3 regions of the Exiguobacterium sp. R-39 genome follow, and region 3 is predicted to be linked to each of the others. Evidence: riboswitches for the same ligand, from Rfam matches in the RefSeq annotation. Region 3 holds a riboswitch; each other region holds the start of a gene.
The links. A riboswitch is a leader RNA that binds a small molecule or an ion and turns the genes downstream of it on or off. The one in region 3 is predicted to bind S-adenosylmethionine.
Positions count from the first base shown of each region.

Region 1: linked by a shared signal. The riboswitch ahead of ACP26N_RS15620 (LLM class flavin-dependent oxidoreductase) and the one ahead of ACP26N_RS02380 (2,3-diketo-5-methylthiopentyl-1-phosphate enolase) in region 3 are both predicted to bind S-adenosylmethionine.
Region 2: linked by a shared signal. The riboswitch ahead of ACP26N_RS14335 (methionine ABC transporter ATP-binding protein) and the one ahead of ACP26N_RS02380 (2,3-diketo-5-methylthiopentyl-1-phosphate enolase) in region 3 are both predicted to bind S-adenosylmethionine.

Region 1 covers NZ_CP187965.1:2,993,188-2,995,450, forward strand. The annotation lists gene ACP26N_RS15615 (ATP-grasp domain-containing protein) at 1-207, opposite strand, end outside; gene ACP26N_RS15620 (LLM class flavin-dependent oxidoreductase) at 204-1,262, opposite strand; SAM riboswitch class I at 1,336-1,441, opposite strand; gene ACP26N_RS15625 (DUF975 family protein) at 1,560-2,198, opposite strand.
Region 2 covers NZ_CP187965.1:2,759,695-2,761,957, forward strand. The annotation lists gene ACP26N_RS14335 (methionine ABC transporter ATP-binding protein) at 1-917, opposite strand, end outside; SAM riboswitch class I at 1,004-1,107, opposite strand; SAM riboswitch class I at 1,357-1,460, shown strand; gene ACP26N_RS14340 (alpha/beta hydrolase) at 1,523-2,263, shown strand, end outside.
Region 3 covers NZ_CP187965.1:440,300-442,562, reverse strand. The annotation lists gene mtnK (S-methyl-5-thioribose kinase) at 1-264, opposite strand, end outside; SAM riboswitch class I at 343-445, opposite strand; SAM riboswitch class I at 654-755, shown strand; gene ACP26N_RS02380 (2,3-diketo-5-methylthiopentyl-1-phosphate enolase) at 836-2,026, shown strand; gene ACP26N_RS02375 (2-hydroxy-3-keto-5-methylthiopentenyl-1-phosphate phosphatase) at 2,023-2,263, shown strand, end outside.

The DNA.
Region 1 (2,263 bases), 530 kb from region 3:
CGTCAGTTCCGGGGCGTAGCGGTGCCCGCGCGTATGCGACGACGCACTCATCCGGCTGTAGAAGACGCCTTCTGGCGGGACTTCATCAAGCGGGACCTGTCCTTCATCGAGATGCCACTGTTCATACGGCAACTCCAGTTCCTCGAGTCGTTTAATTAAATGGTCCGTCCATTCCTGGTTTTCGTGTAAGATATGAATTTTTGTCATTTGGTTTGACCTACCTTTCGTTTTTCTTCGACAAGCGGCATGACGTCGCGCGCGAAGCGTTCCATTTCTTCCAGTTGTGGTGAAAATTGAAGTAATAATAAGGAGACACCCACCTGCTCAAACGCAAGAATCCGTTCCGCAATCTGTTCCGGTGTTCCAATCAAATCAGGACGGAGTCCGCGGTTCGAGACCGAATAATCGTTCCGTTTTACCTGCTGTTCGAGTTGTGATTTGCTGACGAAGTCGTCGTACCCGGCGTATCCGGCACTGTCTTCCTTGACGTCCGTAATTCGTTGCCATTCTTGAATAGCCTCTTCTTCCGTATCGCGGCAGATGATATAAGCAGCCAATCCAAAACTTTCAAGCGGCGGTTGCCCTGTCGCTTGTCGGCGCGCCTTCATATCCTCAATCTTAACGGACACTTCTTCCACTGTTCCGCCGTGCATGACATAAGCGTCACAATGATTGACGATGGTTTGTTTGCCGGCTTCACTTTCCCCGCCTGCGTACAACTTGATGCCCGGTCGTTGAACCGGCTTCGGATGCAGTTGCGTCTTCTCGAGCGTATAGTAGTTCCCGTCGAAGCTGTACGGCGAAGCATCTGCCCATAATCCTTTCATGATCGTGACAAACTCTTCCGTCCGCGCGTAGCGTTCGTCGTGAGCTGTGAAGATCCCGTTGTATTGCCGCGCTTCTTCTTCCCACCAGGCAGAGACGACGTTTAACGTAAAGCGCCCGTGGCTAAGTTGATCGATGTTTGCTGCCATCTTCGCGGTCGTCGCCGGATTATGGAACCCCGGACGGACCGCTGTCATGATTTCCAGTCGTTCCGTCGTCGCGGCAATCGCCGCTGCCGTCGTCCAGGCTTCAAGACTTGGTGCTTCAAGTCCTTTGATGTCATTTAAGTTCAATTCCGCAATCAAGGTCGTTGAAAACCCGATTTGTTCAGCCGTTTGTGCGACCTGTTTCGCATAATCGAATGTCGCCGGCATCTGTTCGTCCTCGACATTCCGTAACCATCCGCCAAAAATCGGTAACCAAAATCCATACTCCATCCGTCATATCCCCCTTGTAAAAAAAAGTCGCTCTTCTCGAAAATCGAAAAGAGCGACGGATTAATCATGTCTGCTCTTATCTGTAAAGGAAAAGATTCCTTTAGGAAGTAGCACCTTCCGCTGCTCGCGGGGTTGCTGAAGTGTCTTCGGGCCAGTCCCTCGACTTCTCTTGATAAGAATTATTGGAATTATCGTACACTTTTTAGCAGAGTAAAGCAACCATTAAACCTTGTTTTCCAATCGGAATTAATAACAGTATTAAAAAAGGACGAGAGCCGGGCTCTCATCCTCATGGTCTTAATATTGGGCAACAAATGTCGATTGTTCGATGGGTGCTTCTTCGCCGCGGATCCGGTCATAGAATTTTGCAAGCGTGACGCTGAAGTATGGGCCAACCCATAGGAAAGCGATTCCGATGGTAATCAAGCCGAGCAGGAACCAACCAATGAATGAGAGGACGAGCATGAACGCTTCCATCTTATGTCCGTCCATCATTTGGCGCGAACGTGTAATCGCATCCAAAATGCCGATTGAAGGTTCATCTCGTAAAATATAAAACGTCATTAGATACGAAAATGACTTGATGATACCCGGGATGATAAATAGTAAGAACCATAAACCAAGGAAAATACTTTGGACAATCGAAAGACCGACTGCCTTTAAGAAAATTTTGTATGGCTCAAATAAATCAACGATTTTTGCCTGTTCTTTTCGAGCGACAGACATCGCAAGCCATGTCCAACCGATCGCAAGTGGAAGCAAGAGAATGTTCAGTAAAAAACCGATGAAATCAATCGCTTGAATATCTTCATTCGCATCAGAAGAAAACATCGTTGGAATACTTTGAATGATGAGAAACAGTAAAAACATAAGTGCCATGAAGACCCAGCGACCACTGAGCGCTTCACGGGCGGATAATTTTAATTCTTTAATCATGGAGATCCTCCTCAAAATAAGTTCTATCTCTATTTACGGCTCATGAAGAGAGGAGTTTCACTTTT
Region 2 (2,263 bases), 770 kb from region 3:
GGAATGTTTTGCAGTTCCGTGATGCTGCCGTGCAGGATGTTGAGGTCGACATCAAACCGTTTCGCGACTTGCGATAAAAGCGGTTGTCCGGTCCCTGCCCCGAGGAAGTTGATTTTGTAGATATGGTGCCCGGTATCCCGTTGATCGATGACTTTTTGAACCGACGCCGGAATCTCATCCTGCATGACGGAACGGACGAAGTTTTTTGCCGTCGCCGTTTGCGGATTCGAGAAGACGTCGAACACGGTACCCGATTCAATCAGCTTGCCGGCTTCGATGACGGCGACCCGGTCACAAATCTCACGGATGACACCCATCTCATGGGTAATCAGTAAGATCGTGATGCCGTATTCCTGATTGATTTGTTTCAGCAGGCGTAATATGTGTTGTGTCGTCTGCGGATCAAGCGCCGAGGTCGCTTCGTCACACAACAGGACGGACGGCTGGGTGGCAAGTGCCCGGGCAATCCCGACCCGTTGTTTCTGTCCGCCCGATAACTGATCCGGGTAATGATCGGCCTTATCCGCCAAGTCGACGAAATCCAGCAGTTCATTGACCCGCCGATGGACCTCGTCTTTTTTGACGCCCTTTAAGACAAGGGGTTTTGCGACGTTCGCAAAAACCGTATTCGAATCCAGCAGATTGAAGTGCTGAAAAATCATCCCGATGTGTTGTTTGGCTTCCCGTAACTGTTTCGCCGAGAGCGTCGTCAAATCTTGGCCATCGACCGTCACACTGCCCGATGTCGGCCGTTCAAGCAGGTTGACGCATCGTAATAAGGAACTTTTACCGGCTCCACTGAAACCGATGACACCGAAGATTTCTCCCTTTCGGATTTCGAGATCGACCCCGTTCAGCGCAGCAATCGATTGTTCCTTTGTTTCATAGATTTTTTTTACATTTTTGAATGTAATCACCACTTGTTCCCCCTTTAAAATACAAAAAAGGTCTCTTCTTAAGAAACAAGAAGAGACCTGGATCCGCACAATGGCAGAATCCACTCGACTCATCTCTCAGACAATTGTCTGATGGAATTGGCACAGTGCTCATAATGAGTCTGTTGCCGAGGTTTCGTAGGGCCAGTCCCTCCACCTCTCTGGATAAGTGTTGCGGTATGAAATTCGTATGTGTGTTGTTGCCGGTTGAACTTATGTCGTAAAACTAATTTTTACACTACAGAAAGATCTTTTAAAGGTCAACCATATTTTCAAAAATAAACCATATGACCCATATCGATTGTTGTCCCGGGACAAACTGGATCGTTGTCTGAATTTTGACGCCTGTTCAAGAGAGTTTGACAATTCATTTCCGCCAATGCTATCATCTTCTCAATGATTAATCCGACAATTCCTATACGATATATCAAGAGTGGACGAGAGACCTGGCTCTAGGACTCCACGGCAACCTGCTGTTATGCAAGGTGCTCCGACCAGCAAAGCGGTTGCTTTGGATGATACACACGAGAAACTCGTTTGCGTCCAAAGCCAAACGGGTTTTTATTTTTGAAATGGAGGACGAGATGATGAGTATGGTTTATCCTGTTATACCGGGTGCCGAAGCCTTTTCCTTAGGACGCGGATCCGTCGGCATTTTGCTCTGTCATGGTTTTAACGCAACGCCGCAAAGCGTTCGGGCTGTAGGAGAACAGTTCGCAGAACAAGGTTTCTCCGTCTATGCCCCTCGCCTGCACGGTCATGGGACCGATGTCCTGGAATTCGAAGCGACGACGGCAGATGACTGGAAACAGAGCTTGCGTGACGGCTTCGAACAGTTAGCCGGACGGTGCGAATCGATCTTCATCGTCGGACAATCGATGGGGGCGACACTTGCCCTGTCACTTGCCGCTGAAGGTCTCCCGATTGCAGGAATCATCACGATCAATGCCGCCTTGTCCGTCCCTGCTTACGAAGCCTTATCCTTCACCGATTGTCCGGTCTATCTGCCGGAAAGCACCCCTGATATCAAGCAGACCGCTTTTGAAATCATCTATGATCTTGTCCCCGCAGTTTGTGCTTCAGAACTGTTACGACTCATTGATGACACGCGACTACACTTAGCGACGATTCAAATTCCGACACTTATTTTATATTCTGCTGAGGATCACGTCGTCCCGCCGGCCTGTTCCGATTATTTGTACCGGACGATTGGGGCAACAGATAAACGCAGTTATTGTCTGCTCGACTCGTACCATGTCGCGACGCTTGACCATGATCAAAAGACGATTGTCCGTGAGACCTTACAATTCATCGAACAGTTCAGCCGG
Region 3 (2,263 bases):
AGGAACAGCGACTTTTGCGAATTCTTTTAAGGCCGATTGTTCAATCCAGGCCCGTTCGAGCGACAGCGGCCAGCTTTCCCCGACGACTTTCGCATATGGCAACGCCTGCTTTAAAATCAGCCGTTTTTCTCCTTCCTGAATCCGGAAAACGAGATTTAAATTCCCGTCCCCGATCTCTTCTGCCGTCACCGGTTCATTGCCGATTAATCCGAGTGTCCGGACCCGTTCAATCGCGTCCTGTACTGTAAATGCTTGGTATCCCATTCTGGTTTCCTCCTTGTTGATCACACGAAAAAACGCCTCTTTTCGTCAAAGAAAAGAGGCGCGGCAGAATACTCCGTCCTCTTATCTCTCAGACGAATGTCTGTTGGATGTAGCACCGTGCCGGATGGTCGGTTGCTGCGGCGTCTTCGGGCCAATTCCCTCTGCCAACTCACGATAAGAGTCATATGTAGTTGTCATGTGATTTGATGTTGATTTGAATACTACGTGCGTTGCTGGCCGTCTGTCAATTCCAATTTTTAGTGAAACGGATTCAAAAACGGAACCGTCTATAGAAGAAGTATTTTCAAAAAAATAAATTTTCAAAATATAGTTTGACAAGTGATGGATCTCATGTAAAAATTGCAATTAGATTTCACAATTTCATCCAATTCTTATCAAGAGCAGACGGAGGGACGAGCCCTACGATGTCGCAGCAACCGACCACTTGGCACGGTGCTAATTCTTGCAGCTAATACGCTGACAGATAAGAGTCCACGCGCAATTTTTCATGGTCTCTTGTCATTGACGAGGGACCATTTTTGTATTTTTCAATAAGGGAGAGACGATTCATATGGCGTACATTACCGCAACATACCAACTCGGAACGACTGATCAGTTGCCGAAACGGGCAGAGCAAATCGCGCTCGGTCTGACGGTCGGTTCATGGACCGATTTAAATCACTTGGAACAACAACAACTGGAATCCTTTAAAGGACAGGTCGTCCATACAGAAGAACATGACGGCAAAGGTTACATTACGATCCGTTATCCGGAACACAACGTCTCACGGGACTTTTCCGCTATCTTAACGACGGTCTTCGGTAAACTGTCGCTCGATGGACAAATCAAGTTAACCGACTTACAGCTTCCCTCGTCATTCACGAACGACTTTCCCGGTGCCAAATTCGGGATTGAAGGAGTCCGTCAATTGATTCAGGTCCATGACCGTCCCCTGTTGATGAGCATATTTAAAGGAGTCATCGGACGGGACCTCGTCTTTTTACAGGAACAACTCGAAGCACAGCTCGCGGGCGGCATCGATCTCGTTAAAGATGATGAGATTCTATACGACAATCCGTTGACGCCGGCACTCGACCGGGCACGGATCGGACGGGAAGTCCTCGACGCCCATTATGAACGCACCGGCAAACGGGCGCTTTATGCAATTACGTTAAGCGGTCCCGTCTTCGGCTTGAAGGAACAGGCAAAACGCCTGATTGAAGCAGGTGCCACGGCCTTCCTGCTCAACACGTTTACATACGGACTCGATGTCCTGCGCGAGTTGGCTGCCGATGCGGACATTTCCGTCCCGATTTTTAATCACCCGGCCTTAAGCGGTGCCTTGATCGCAAGTCCTGAATACGGTATTTCGGCTCCTGTTCTGCTTGGAACGTTACCCCGACTGGCCGGTGCTGACTTGACATTGTTCCCGTCTCCCTATGGTAACGTTGCACTCGCCAAAGATTTGGCCCGCGGGATCGCCGTTGAAGCGACGCGAATCGGAGAAACGAAGACGATTCTGCCGGTTCCGTCCGCCGGCATCCATCCCGGCCTCGTCGCTCAGCTCGTCCGTGATTTCGGTACCGATTCGGTCATCAATGCCGGAGGCGGCGTTCACGGTCATCCGCAAGGGGCAGCGGCCGGTGTCCTTGCATTTCGTCAGGCGCTCGACGCCGCACTGACCGGAGAATCGCTGACAAGTGCCGCAACGCGGCAGGAAGAATTACGGGTCGCCCTTGACGCCTGGGGGATCACGAAATGACGACTCGGATTTTATGTGACTTCGACGGCACGGTGACGGAACACGACAACATCATCGCCTTGATGAAAGAGTTTGCCCCGCAAGAAGCATTTGAACCATTAAAAAAAGGTGTGCTCGACCGGTCGCTGTCGATCCGGTCCGGGGTTGGACAGATGTTCCGATTGTTGCCCTCAGATCGAAAACAGGAGTATATCGATTTTTTGATTAATCGGGCAGTCATCCGTCCCGGCTTCGACA